DNA from 3 places in the Streptomyces sp. NBC_01260 genome. Region 1 is predicted to be linked to each of the others. Evidence: riboswitches for the same ligand, from Rfam matches in the RefSeq annotation. Region 1 holds a riboswitch; each other region holds the start of a gene.
The links. Region 1 has a riboswitch for S-adenosylmethionine ahead of OG322_RS41800 (putative leader peptide). Riboswitches for the same ligand answer to the same signal wherever they lie in the genome.
Positions count from the first base shown of each region.

Region 2: linked by a shared signal. The riboswitch ahead of OG322_RS28360 (aminotransferase class V-fold PLP-dependent enzyme) and the one ahead of OG322_RS41800 (putative leader peptide) in region 1 are both predicted to bind S-adenosylmethionine.
Region 3: linked by a shared signal. The riboswitch ahead of OG322_RS03585 (hypothetical protein) and the one ahead of OG322_RS41800 (putative leader peptide) in region 1 are both predicted to bind S-adenosylmethionine.

Region 1 covers NZ_CP108464.1:8,537,191-8,541,394, reverse strand. The annotation lists gene OG322_RS38070 (amino acid ABC transporter ATP-binding protein) at 1-269, opposite strand, end outside; gene OG322_RS38065 (amino acid ABC transporter permease) at 266-1,270, opposite strand; SAM riboswitch class IV at 1,870-2,017, shown strand; gene OG322_RS41800 (putative leader peptide) at 1,995-2,120, shown strand; gene OG322_RS38060 (glutathione S-transferase C-terminal domain-containing protein) at 2,383-3,096, shown strand; gene OG322_RS38055 (ATP-binding cassette domain-containing protein) at 3,081-4,204, opposite strand, start outside.
Region 2 covers NZ_CP108464.1:6,359,047-6,363,250, reverse strand. The annotation lists gene OG322_RS28370 (rhomboid family intramembrane serine protease) at 1-234, shown strand, start outside; gene OG322_RS28365 (Lrp/AsnC family transcriptional regulator) at 231-512, shown strand; gene OG322_RS28360 (aminotransferase class V-fold PLP-dependent enzyme) at 575-1,990, opposite strand; SAM riboswitch class IV at 2,163-2,280, opposite strand; gene trpD (anthranilate phosphoribosyltransferase) at 2,364-3,428, opposite strand; gene qcrB (cytochrome bc1 complex cytochrome b subunit) at 3,555-4,204, opposite strand, start outside.
Region 3 covers NZ_CP108464.1:788,626-792,829, reverse strand. The annotation lists gene OG322_RS03590 (phosphocholine-specific phospholipase C) at 162-2,228, shown strand; SAM riboswitch class IV at 2,392-2,501, shown strand; gene OG322_RS03585 (hypothetical protein) at 2,550-2,939, shown strand; gene OG322_RS03580 (hypothetical protein) at 2,930-3,109, opposite strand; gene OG322_RS03575 (cytochrome P450) at 3,214-4,204, shown strand, end outside.

The DNA.
Region 1 (4,204 bases):
TGGTTGATCACACGCAGGAGCGTGGACTTGCCGGAGCCGGACGGTCCGAGGACGACCGCGACCTCGCCGGGCCGCACGGCCAACGCCACGCCTTCCAGGACGCGTTGGGAGCCGTACCACTTGTGCACATCGTGCACCTCGACCGCGGCGGGGCGTGTCGCGAGGGTCTTTACGATCTCCGCCGCCGTTCCCGTCCCGGACGCCCCAGTCGTGCCGGCCGCGCCGGTCTTCTCGATCGCCCCGGCCTCTTCGGTCGCCCTGGCGGTCATATCGCCGTCTCCTTCCGGACCCGAGCCCGTAGATCGCCGAGACCGGTCCACAGCTTCTGCCGCGGCGTCGGCGGCAGGGTGCGCAGCGCGCCCCGCGCGTAGTACCGCTCGACGTAGAACTGGATGACGGACACGACGCTGGTGAGGATCAGGTACCAGGCGGTGGCCACCAGCAGCAGCGGCACAATGTCGCCGGGGTAGGTGCTGCCCATGCTCTGCACGGAGCCGAACAGGTCGAGCAGCGAGACGTAGAAGACCAGCGAGGTGCCCTTGATCAGGCCGATCAGCTGGTTGACGTAGTTCGGGGTGATGGAGCGCAGGGCCTGCGGAAAGACGATCTTCGCGAACTGGTACCGCCTCGGGAGGCCGAGGGCGGAGGCCGCCTCGTGCTGGCCCTGATCGACCGAGAGGATGCCGCCGCGGACCACTTCGGAGGCGTACGCCGCCTCATTGAGGCTCAGGCCGATGACGGCTACGGCCATGTCGGTGGCGAGGCGGGACTCGTCGAAGGTGAAGAACGCCGGGCCGAACGGCACTCCGACGCTCAGTGTGCGGTAGAGCGCGCTGAAGTTGTAGAGGAACAGCAGGACCACGATCAGCGGCACCGATCGGAACAGCCAGGTGTAGACCCAGCTGACCGCGCGCAGCACCGGGCTCGGGGAGAGTCTGGCCAGTGCCAGCAGTACGCCACCGAGCAGCCCCAACGCGGCGCTGTACACGGTGACTTCGAGGGTGATGAGCAAGCCTTCGAGGATCGTGGGCCGCAGGAACCAGTACTGGAACCGGTCCCACTGGTAGAAGGGGTTGGTCGCCAGGCCGTGGACGGTCTGGGCGACCAGCACGAGCACGACGGCCGTGACGATCCAGCGGCCGGGACGCAGCAGCGGAAGGACCCGCTGCGCCGTCAGGGGCTTCGGCGCTGAGGGTGGGCCGGGGCGGGTGACCGCCTCGGGGGGCGGCGCTGATCCCGAGGACACAGCGACGCCAGGAGATTCACTCACGGAGGGCTCCAGCGGATGCGGACAGCCCGGACCGCGGCCGGCAGCGACGCCGCGCCGATCAGGGACGAATCGGCGGGACGCGGCGAGCGGCGCGGAACGGGGGCCGGGCGGGGAGAGGGCGCACCGCGACAGCGGTGGACGTCAAGGACTCGGAAAGCTGAGGCTCAGAAGAGCGGAGAGCCGGGAGGCCAGAGGCTCAGAAGGCCGTCAGCCTTAACAGGAAACGCGACAAACGGCCGTACACAGTGCGCTGTTGACGCGCTGCAGGTCGACGGAGCGGTCCGCGCACAGCAGGACGCGGCCGCGGGACCGCCAGGCAGCCATCCCCTCAGCTGCGTGCATCGCTCTCACCGTCACCATTCCGCCCCGCGGGGCCTCACGTCTGCCGAACGTCCACCGGTCCGGTCCGAACCCGGGCACCCCACCGCGTACGAGGGTTGCCGACTGCCGCACCAGAGAATTTCCTGACGCTCATCACCGGTCCGCGCCGCAAGTTAGGCATGGCCCCCGAGGGAATGTCAACGCCGGTGACCACCAGGCGAGACGGCCCGTCCGGCCTTCTTGACGGCGTCACGTGGGGCACCGAAACTGACATGGACGGTCACGATTGTCAGCGCTTCCTGTGCGGGTTTCGCCCTGCTCAGGCAGTTCATCGGCCCCGGCCCGCTGGCAGGCAACCCTTCCACCGCGACGGGGTGCCCCGGGTGACGACCGGGTCCTGCCGGTGCGGCGGGGCAAGCGTGGTCTCGCGTCTCGCGAGCCCCGAAGTCGGGACCGGTGGGAATTGCCCAGGAACGGCTTGACGAGGCGTCTGCACATCGATCTGCAGCGGGTCTCCAGCGCTTACTAGCCCGGCATTCCCGGACGCGTACCGGCCCGCCCGTTCCATCCGGACCGGTACGAAAGCGCAGTCGGTCGACATCCGGCCGCTGGTGCCCACGAGGCGGCGGCGGCGGCTTCCTCGTTCCCGCAGGGATTCCCACAGTGATTCCCATAGGAGAGTCATGCCCGAGACAGCTTCTCGCAGTTCCAGCACAGACAACTCAGCTACGTGCGAACCCATTTCACCCGGGGCGATCGCGTTCGCCCCACGCCTTCGCCCCACGGCCGCGGTGCGGTCCTCCCGCATCCACAGCCGTATCGGCGTCGGCCTGGCCGGCGGCTTCTACCCGGCACCGCACCGCTACGAGCTTTTCCTGTCGTCGAGTTGTCCGCGCTCTCTCCGCATCTCGATCACCCTCGGTCTGCTCGGCCTCAAGGACTCGGTCGCCACCACACTCCTGGGACACCCCGCCGAGACACCCGATGCGTACGCCTCGCTGCGCAGCGCGTACGAGGCCACGATGCACCACTACGACGGAGCGCTGACGGCGCCCGCCCTGTGCGACCGGTGGAGCGGACGCATCGTCAGCAACCACACCCCCGACATCCTCCGCGACCTCGCGGGCCTGCTGTCCGGCCACGACGAGGCCTGCCCCTCCTCCCTGCGCCCGCCGGGCCTCGCCGCGGACATCGAAGCCCTCCGCGACCTGCTGGACCGCGACGTCACCCCGGCCGCCGGGCCCTCGGAGCGTTCGGCGGCGCTGGACCTGCTGAATCACCACCTCGCCCTGCGGCCCTACGTGCTGGGCGAGGAGCTGACCGCTGCGGATGTGGACCTGTGGGTGGCGCTCGTCCATCTCGGCCCGGCCGGCACCCTTGGCGGCCACCCCCGGCTCCGGGACTACGTGAGGCGCCTCGGCGACCACCCCGCCTTCCCGGACACACCGGGCAGGACGGCGGCAGCCGAGGGCCTCGGTCAGGGCCTTCCTCAGGCGCCGACGTAGGCCGCGAGGTGCTCGCCGGTGAGGGTGGAGCGGTCCGCGACGAGGTCGGCCGGGGTGCCCTCGAAGACGAGGCTGCCGCCGTCGTGGCCGGCGCCGGGGCCGAGGTCGATGATCCAGTCGGCGTGCGCCATGACCGCCTGGTGGTGCTCGATCACGATGACCGACTTGCCGGAGTCCACGAGCCGGTCGAGCAGGCCGAGCAGTTGCTCGACGTCGGCGAGGTGGAGGCCGGTGGTCGGTTCGTCGAGGACGTAGGTGCCGCCCTTCTCGCCCATGTGCGTGGCCAGCTTGAGCCGTTGCCGCTCGCCGCCGGACAGGGTGGTGAGCGGCTGGCCGAGGCTGAGGTAGCCGAGCCCTACGTCGGCGAGCCTACCGAGGACGCGGTGCGCGGCCGGAGTGTGCGCCTCGCCCTGGCCGAAGAACTCCTCGGCCTCGCTCACCGACATCGCGAGCACCTCGCTGATGTCGCGGCCACCGAGGTGGTATTCGAGCACCGAGGCCTGGAACCGCTTCCCCTCGCACTCCTCGCAGACGGTGGCGACGCCCGCCATCATCGCAAGGTCGGTGTAGATGACGCCGGCGCCGTTGCAACCGGGGCAGGCGCCCTCGGAGTTGGCGCTGAACAGCGCGGGCTTCACGTCGTTGGCCTTCGCGAACGCCTTACGGATCGGGTCGAGCAGTCCGGTGTACGTCGCGGGGTTGCTCCGTCGTGAGCCGCGGATCGCACCCTGGTCGATCGACACCACCCCGTCCAGGCCCGAGACCGAGCCGTGGATCAGCGAGCTCTTGCCGGAACCGGCGACTCCGGTGACGACGGCGAGGACACCGAGCGGAATGTCGACGTCCACGTCACGCAGGTTGTTCGCCTTCGCGCCGCGGATCTCCAGCGCGCCGGTGGGCTTGCGCAGCGTGTCCTTGAGGGTGGCCCGGTCGTCGAAATGGTGGCCGGTGACGGTGCCCGCGGCCCGCAGCCCCTCGACGGTGCCCTCGTAGCAGACGGTCCCGCCCGCCGTCCCGGCGCCGGGGCCGAGGTCGACGACATGGTCGGCGATCGCGATCGTCTCCGGCTTGTGCTCCACGACGAGCACCGTGTTGCCCTTGTCCCGCA
Region 2 (4,204 bases), 2.2 Mb from region 1:
GTGTTCCCGTTCCTGCTCTTCCTGCCGCTGCGCTTCCCCGCCTGGATCGTGCTGATCTTCTGGTTCGTGCTGCAGTGGCTGGCCGCCAAGGGCGCCGGCAGCGGCCCCGGCGTGGCCTATCTCGCTCATGTGGTCGGCTTCGCCATCGGCTTCCTCTACGCCTGGGGGCGCTACCGGCGTGGCGCTAGAGTGAGATCTCCAGCCACGGCCACCGAGGGAGAAAGCCAGCCGTGATCACCGCGATCGTGCTCATCAAGACCAGTGTGGACCGGATTCCCGAGATCGCCGAGGCCGTCGCAGCGCTGGACAGCGTCAGCGAGGTCTTCTCGGTCACCGGTACGTACGACCTGATCGCCATGGTCCGGGTGGCCAAGCACGACGATCTGGCCGACGTCATCCCCGGCCGGATCAGCAAGATCCCCGGCGTCGAGGGGACCGACACCCACGTGGCGTTCCGTACGTACTCGCAGCACGACCTGGAGGCGGCCTTCGCCATCGGCCTGGACGCATAGGTACATACGTTCGGCCGGGTACGGACAGCTGTCCGTACCCGGCCGAACGCGTTCTGCGCCCCTCAGACCTGGGCGGTACCCCGGTCCGGGACGCAACGGCCGCCCTCGGTGCGGTACTTCCACTGGGCGCCCTCGCTCACCAGCTCCTTGACCGCCCGCACGAAGCGCTCGATGTGCTCGTCCGGCGTGCCGGCACCGAAGCTGACCCGGATCGCGTTGAGCGACCTCTCCCCCGGATCGGCCTCAGGCGCACCGCACTCGCCGACGTCCTGCGGGTCGCTGCCGAGCAGGGTGCGCACCAGCGGGTGGGCGCAGAACAGTCCGTCGCGCACCCCGATGCCGTACTCCGCGGAGAGCGCCGCGGCGAAGTGCGAGCTGTTCCAGCCCTCCACCACGAAGGAGATGACGCCGACCCGCGGGGCGTCGTCGCCGAACAACGAGAGCACCTTGACCGCGGGGACCTCGGCGAGTCCGGCACGGACCGCGGTGACGAGCTGCTGCTCCCGGGCGACCAGGCCCTCGAATCCGGCCTCGGTGAGCGCCTTGCAGGCGGAGGCGATGGAGTAGACGCCGATGACGTTGGGGGAACCTGCCTCGTGGCGGGCGGCGGTGGTGTGCCACTCGACGTCCACCCCGCCGCCGGCCCGCCGGGCCACCTTGCGGGAGGCGCCGCCGCCGGCCAGGTAGGGGTCGGCGTCGCGCAGCCAGTCGGAGCGGCCGGCCAGGACGCCCGAGCCGAACGGCGCGTACAGCTTGTGTCCGGAGAAGGCGACCCAGTCGACGTCCAGCTCGGCGATGTCGACGGGGTGGTGCGGGGCCAGCTGCGCGGCGTCCAGCACGATCCGCGCGCCGTGAGCGTGCGCGGCGGCGGCGAGCTCCTTGACCGGCCACAGCTCACCGGTGACATTGGAGGCGCCGGTGACGCAGACCAGCGCGGGACCAGTGGGGCCTCCCCTGCTCGAACGAAGCTGAGAGCTCGGGGAAGGATCGCGGTCGGCGAGTGCCCGCTCCAGCGCGGCGACGGCCTGGGCGGGGGTGCGCGGGGCGTTCAGGTAGGTCACGCGGGCGTCGCGCCAGGGCAGCAGCGACGCGTGGTGCTCGGTCTCGAAGACGAAGACCTGGCAGTCGGCGGGAACCGCCGCGGCCAGCAGGTTGAGCGAGTCGGTGGTCGACCGGGTGAAGACCACCTGATCGTCGGCGCGGCAGCCGAGGAACTCCGCGACGGTGACCCGGCTGCTCTCGAAGAGGTCCGTGGAGAGCTGCGAGAGGTATCCGGCGCCGCGGTGGACGCTGCCGTAGTACGGCGCGTACGCGGCGACGTCGTCCCACACCCGCTGCAGGGCCGGGGCGCTGGCGGCGTAGTCCAGCGCGGCGTACGTGACCTCACCGCCGGTCACCAGCGGAACCGTCACATCCTTCCCCAGAACGGGCAACGGGGCACAAATGGACTGGTCGGCGGCAGCGGTGAAGACAGACATGACGAACTCCCGTAACAGGCAGGCGAATTCCGCGTGCCCGCGGATACGCGGCAGCACGGAAGGAAGAAGAAGGGTGTGCGGAGGAGGGCCGAAAAGCCCTATCGCATTCGCTTGCTCACAGAGGCTCCCTGAGGACCAGGACCCCACGGGTGGACGTCTCACGACGTCGAGGGGTCCGCGCTTGCCGCAGACCTCGCTGCCTACGGCCTGGTCTTCACCCGGGGCACCCCGCCACGGACGGAGGGTTGCCGGACAGCGGGCCGGGGCCGTAGTCGCTGTCACTCATGACCTGCCCAGCATCTTGCCATACGTGGGTGAACGCGCAAGGCGCAGTCCAGATCATGGACTGCGCCCTGCTTCACATTCCCTGCGCTCAGGCGTTGCTGGCCCTGACCCATCTCTCCAGCGCCCGCCCGGCGGACCCGGAGTCGATGGACTCGGCGGCCTTCGCGATACCGGCGGCGAGCTGCTCGGTAAGCGTGCCCTCCCCCTGGTCCAGCGCGACCAGGGCCGCCGCCGCGTTGAGCAGGACGGCCTCCCGTACGGGACCGGTCTCGCCGGCCAGCAGCCGGCGGGCCACATCGGCGTTGTACGAGGCGTCGGCGCCGCGCAGCGCTTCCACCGGTACCAGCTCCAGGCCGACGTCGCGCGGGTCGAAGGCCTGCTCGCGCACGACGCCGTCCCGGGCCACCCAGACCCTGGAGGTCGCGGTGGTGGTCAGCTCGTCCAGGCCGTCGTCGCCGCGGAAGACCAGCGCGGAGTTGCCGCGTTCGGCGAGCACGCCCGCGACGATGGGTGCCATCCGCAGGTCGGCGACCCCGATGGCCTGGGAGCGCACCTGGGCCGGATTGGTGAGCGGACCGAGAATGTTGAAGGTGGTCGGGGCGCCCAGCTCCGCCCGGGCCTTCGCCGCGTACCGCAGGGCGGGGTGGAACTTCACCGCGAAGCAGAAGGTGATGCCCGCCTCCTCGGCCACCTCGACGACGCGCTGCGGGGGCAGATCCAGATTGACGCCGAGCTTGCCCAGTACGTCGGAGGAGCCGCTGGCCGAGGAGGAGGCGCGGTTGCCGTGCTTGACGACCTTGGCCCCGGCCCCCGCCACGACGATCGCGGACATGGTGGAGATGTTGACCGTCTTGGCCATGTCGCCACCGGTGCCGACGATGTCGACCGTACGGCCGGGCACGTGAATCGTGGTGGCGTGCTCGTACATCGCACGGACCAGACCGGTGACCTCCGTGACGGTCTCGCCCTTGGCGCGCAGGGCCACCGCGAAGCCGGCGATCTGCACGTCGGTCGCCTCACCGCTCATGATGCGGTCCATCGCCCACGCGGTGTCGTCGGCGCTCAGGTCCTCGCCGCGCAGCAGCGGGGTCAGCACGCCGGGCCAGGTACGAGCCGCCACGCTGTCGCCGCCGACCGGGGTCACAACGTTCATGGTCCGCTCCTGGGGTCCACAGCCGATAAAGGGATGTGACCACCCTATCGAGCGCGGGGGACAGCGAAGAGCCCCGTCCATCGTATGGATGGGCGGGGCTCCTGCTGTGGCGATCAGTTCAGGTGATCAGTGGTGGCCGTGGCCGCTGTTGATCTCCTTGTACTCCTCGGCAGAGGGCTTGGCGATCTGGTTGTCCTCGCCGTACAGGCTCTGGCTGAGCCTGGCCCGCACCTTGTGGACCAGGGACACCTTGCGCTCGACACCGTTCTCGTCGACCGTCGGGCCGATCTCGAGCGGCTTGTACTGCTCGTGCGCGGTGAGCGTGTGCAGCGCCGCGGGTGAGAGCGGCTCGTGGACCTCGACGAACTCACCGTGCGGCAGGCGCTTGATGAGCCCGGACTCGCGCCCGTGCAGCACCTTCTCCTTGTCCCGGCGCTGAAGGCCGAGGCAGATCCGCCGGGTGGCGATGAACGCGATGACCGGGCCCACGAAGATGAAGATCCGGACGAACCACGAGATGGCGTTCAGCGACAGGTGGAAGTGCGTGGCCCACAGGTCGTTGCCGCCGCCGATGAAGACGATGATGTACTCGGTGATCCAGGCCACGCCGAAGGCCGTACGGGTGGGAGCGTTGCGCGGGCGGTCCAGAATGTGGTGCTCGCGCTTGTCCCCGGTGATCCAGGACTCGATGAACGGGTAGACCGCGATGATCGCGAGCACCAGTCCGAAGGCCATCAGCGGGATGAACACACCCAGGACGAGCGTGTGACCCCAGA
Region 3 (4,204 bases), 7.7 Mb from region 1:
ACGGTCCGGACTGCGAACGGGAGCCCCCGCCTTCCCGCCGCCGAGTGTTCGGCCGAATGCCACCGTGTGCACACTGCACGGGTCTTCCGCCGGCCCGCCGGTTCTGGAACACTCCAGTCGCTTTCGCCCTTATGTTTCCTCACCCCACAGAGGCCCCTCTCATGGAAGAACTCAACCGTCGCCGACTCCTGCAACTCGCCGGGGGAACGGTCGCCTTCACCGCGTTGTCGAGCAGCATCGCCCGGGCCGCGTCACTGCCCGCGAAGGGCCGTACGGGCACGCTCCAGGACGTCGAGCACATCGTCGTGCTGATGCAGGAGAATCGTTCCTTCGATCACTATTTCGGCACCATGAAGGGTGTGCGCGGCTACGGTGACCCGCGTCCGGTCACGCTGCCCAGCGGGAAGCCGGTCTGGCATCAGAAGGACTTCCTCGGACGGGAGGTGCTGCCGTTCCGGCCGCCCGCCGACGATCTCGGGCTGCAGTTCCTCCAGGACCTGAACCACGACTGGGCCGGTGGTCACTGGGCTCTCAACAAGGGCAAGTACGACCAGTGGGTGCCTGCCAAGACCGCTACGACGATGGCCCACCTCACCCGTGAGGACATTCCGTTCCACTACGCGCTCGCCGACGCGTTCACCGTCTGCGACGCGTACCACTGCTCGTTCCTCGGCTCGACCGACCCGAACCGTTACTACCTGTGGAGCGGGTACACCGGCAACGACGGCACCGGCGGCGGTCCCGTGCTCGGCAACGACGAGGCGGGGTACGGCTGGAAGACCTACCCCGAGCGGCTGGAGGAGGCCGGGGTGTCGTGGAAGGTCTACCAGGACATCGGCGACGGGCTCGACGCCGCCGGCTCCTGGGGGTGGATCAACGACGCCTACCGGGGGACCTACGGCGACAACTCGCTTCTCTACTTCAACAGTTATCGCAATGCCAAGCCCGGAGAACCCCTCTTCGACAAGGCGCGCACCGGAACCGACGTCAAGAACGGTGACGGGCTCCTCGACGATCTGAAGGCCGACGTCCGGGCCGGGACGCTCCCCAAGATCTCGTGGATCGTCTCGCCAGAGGCCTACAGCGAGCACCCCAACTGGCCCGCCAATTACGGAGCCTGGTACATCTCGCAGGTGCTGGACGCGCTGACCTCCAACCCCGAGGTCTGGGGCCGTACCGCCCTGTTCATCACGTACGACGAGAACGACGGATTCTTCGACCACGTCGTGCCGCCGTTCGTACCGTCCGGGGCCGCGCAGGGGCTGTCCACCGTGGACACCTCCGCCGATCACTTTCCCGGCGACATCCGGTACTTGGCCGGTCCGTACGGGCTCGGCCAGCGTGTGCCCATGACGGTCGTGTCCCCGTGGAGCACCGGCGGTTTCTCGTGCTCGGAGGTCTTCGACCACACTTCCGTCATCCGCTTCATGGAAGAGCGCTTCGGCGTGCACGAGCCCAACATCTCGCCCTGGCGGCGCGCCGTCTGCGGCGATCTCACCTCGGCCTTCGACTTCCGCCGCAAGGACACCGCACCCGTCTCGCTGCCCTCCACGGACGGATACGCGCCGCCGGACGGCAACCGGCACCCCGACTACGTACCGGCGCCGCCGGCCTCCGGCAGCGTGCCGAAGCAGGAGCCCGGCTCGCGGCGCACCCGGCCACTGCGGTACGCGCCCCTCGTGGACGGGGTGGCCGACCCGGCCTCCGGGAAGTATCAGCTCACCTTCAGCGGCGGCGACGCGGCCGGGGCGCAGTTCCTGGTGACGTCCGCGAATCGCGGCGACGGGCCCTGGACCTACACCACCGAGGCGGGCAAGTCGCTCTCCGACCGTTGGAACACGGCCTACTCCAAGGAAGTGACCGACCTCACCGTGCACGGTCCGAACGGGTTCCTGCGCGCCTTCCGGGGGCCCGGCAAGGCGGCAGGACCGGAGGTGACGGCACGTCATAACGCCACGAACGGAGGGCTCGACCTGACTCTCACCCATGCCGGCACGGGCACTGTCCAGCTGACCGTGCGCAACGCGGATGCCTACGGCGGCGGGGCGCAGACATTCAAGGTGCGTGCGGGCACGACCGTGAAGCACGCCGTTGACCTGCGGGGAAGCAAGCGCTGGTACGACATCACGGTGGTCTCGGACGCGGACGCCACGTTCCTGCGGCGGTTCGCCGGGCACATCGAGACGGGCGAGGCCGGCACGAGCGACCCCGGGCTCGTCACCGGCTGACCGACCGGCCCGTGCCGCGGCACCGGCTGATCGAGCCGTCATCGCAAGGACAGGGGTGCATGGGGACCGGGTCCGGCCCTGTCCCCATGCACCCCTGACTATCCGTCGGCTGTGCGGCGCCGCCCGTCGGGGCGTACCGCCCCAATGCGTTAGGGTTTTGACGGGTCATGAGCTCCAGCGCGCAGCCCCGGCTGGCTGGACGGCACCCCGCTCCGCTGCGGGTGCTCCGGGTGACGACCTGCCCCGTGCGCGAGGTGCGGGGAACAGCGGACCGTGGTGCAGGCGCTCGGGGTCCCTCATCCCCGGAAGGCGGGACTCACCATGCTGCGTCACCTCACCGGCTCGGTGCGGAGCGACGGTTGCGAGCGCTACGCCGCAGGCCATCAGGTGCACTGGATCCATGCCAAGAAGTGCCGGCAGGAGCCGGGGCAGGCCGTCGAGATACTGCTGACCGCCGGTGACGTCCGGGACGACGGGTGGGTCGAACTGCGTGCCGCGTTCGACTACGCGGGCGGCCTTCCAGAGGTGTGGACGCACGCTCCGGACCTGCTGAGGGAGGCGCTCGCCGGTCACCGCGGACGCGTGTACTGGCTGTCCCGGTGGCATGCGCTGAAGCTCGTGAACGGCGACGACCAGGTCGCCGGACTCGTCAACGTGGCCCTCGTCAGCGGGGAGTTGTGCGGCGCCGCGGCAGGCTCCAGTCAGCCGTAGCCGTAGCCGTAGCCGTAGCCGTAGCCGTAGCCGTAGCCGTAGCCGTAGCCGTAGCCGTAGCCGGGGCGAGGGCGACGCGTGGTCGGGCGCGGGGTGGTCGGGGGCGGTACTTCGAGATGTTGGTCAATTGTGTGGAGATGTCCGCTCGGGGCTTCGTTCGGGCTGCACATTTGATCGCAGTTGACCGCTGTGGCGTCACATAAAATCCTTATAGTGGGCGTGCGTTGATCGCATGATCGTGACGCGTGAAGCTTCCGCCACAGAAGTCAGGACGATGACGCGCCCCTCCTCCGCAGAGCCCGAGCCCACCTTGCCCCCTCCGGAGTGCCCCGCGCACGCGGCGCCGGGGGCCGTGCCGCTCAGCGGGCCCGCGTTCCAGACCGAGCCGCATGCCGTCTATCGCGCCATGCGGCGTGATCACGGGCCGGTCGCCCCGGTGGAACTGCTGGGCGGATTCCCCGCCTGGCTGGTGATCGGGTACCGCGAACTGCATCAAGTCACCAGCGACGGCGAGCTCTTCCCGCGTGATGTCGGCCTGTGGAACCAGTGGAAGAACATCCCCGAGGACTGGCCGCTGCTGCCCATGGTCGGGCGGCCCCTGCCGTCCATCTACTTCAGTGCGGGTGACGAACACCGGCGGCACGCCCGGATGGTCGGGCCCGCCCTCGAAGGAGCCGACCCTTTCCAGATCCGCAGCCACTGCGAGCAGTTGGCCGACCGGCTGATCGACGCCGTGTGCAGCCGGGGCACCGCCGACCTCGTCGCCGACTTCTGCGAGCCCCTTCCCGTACTCGTCCTCGCGCGGCTGGTCGGATTCCCCGATGACGAAGGCGCCGACATCGCCCAGGTGCTGAAGGACCTGGCCGACGGCGGTCCGGGGGCGCAGGAGGCTCATCTGCGTTTCGGGGAGCACATGCGGCGGCTGGTCGCCGCCAAGCGCGCCGAGCCCGGGGACGATGTGACCTCCCGGATGCTCGCCTTCCCCGAGGCCTTCACCGACGAGGAGTACATGCTCGACCTGATGGCCATCACGGCCGCCGGGCACCTCACCACCGCCGACTGGATCAGCAACTCGCTGCGGCTGATGCTCACCGAGGCCGAGTTCGCCGACTCGATGGCAGGTGGGCGGCGCAGCGTGGCCGAGGCCATGAACGAGGTGCTCTGGCAGGACACGCCGACGCAGATCCTCGCCGGACGCTGGGCCTCCCGGGACACCCAGCTCGGCGGGCAGCGGATCAGGGCGGGGGACATGCTGCTGCTCGGGC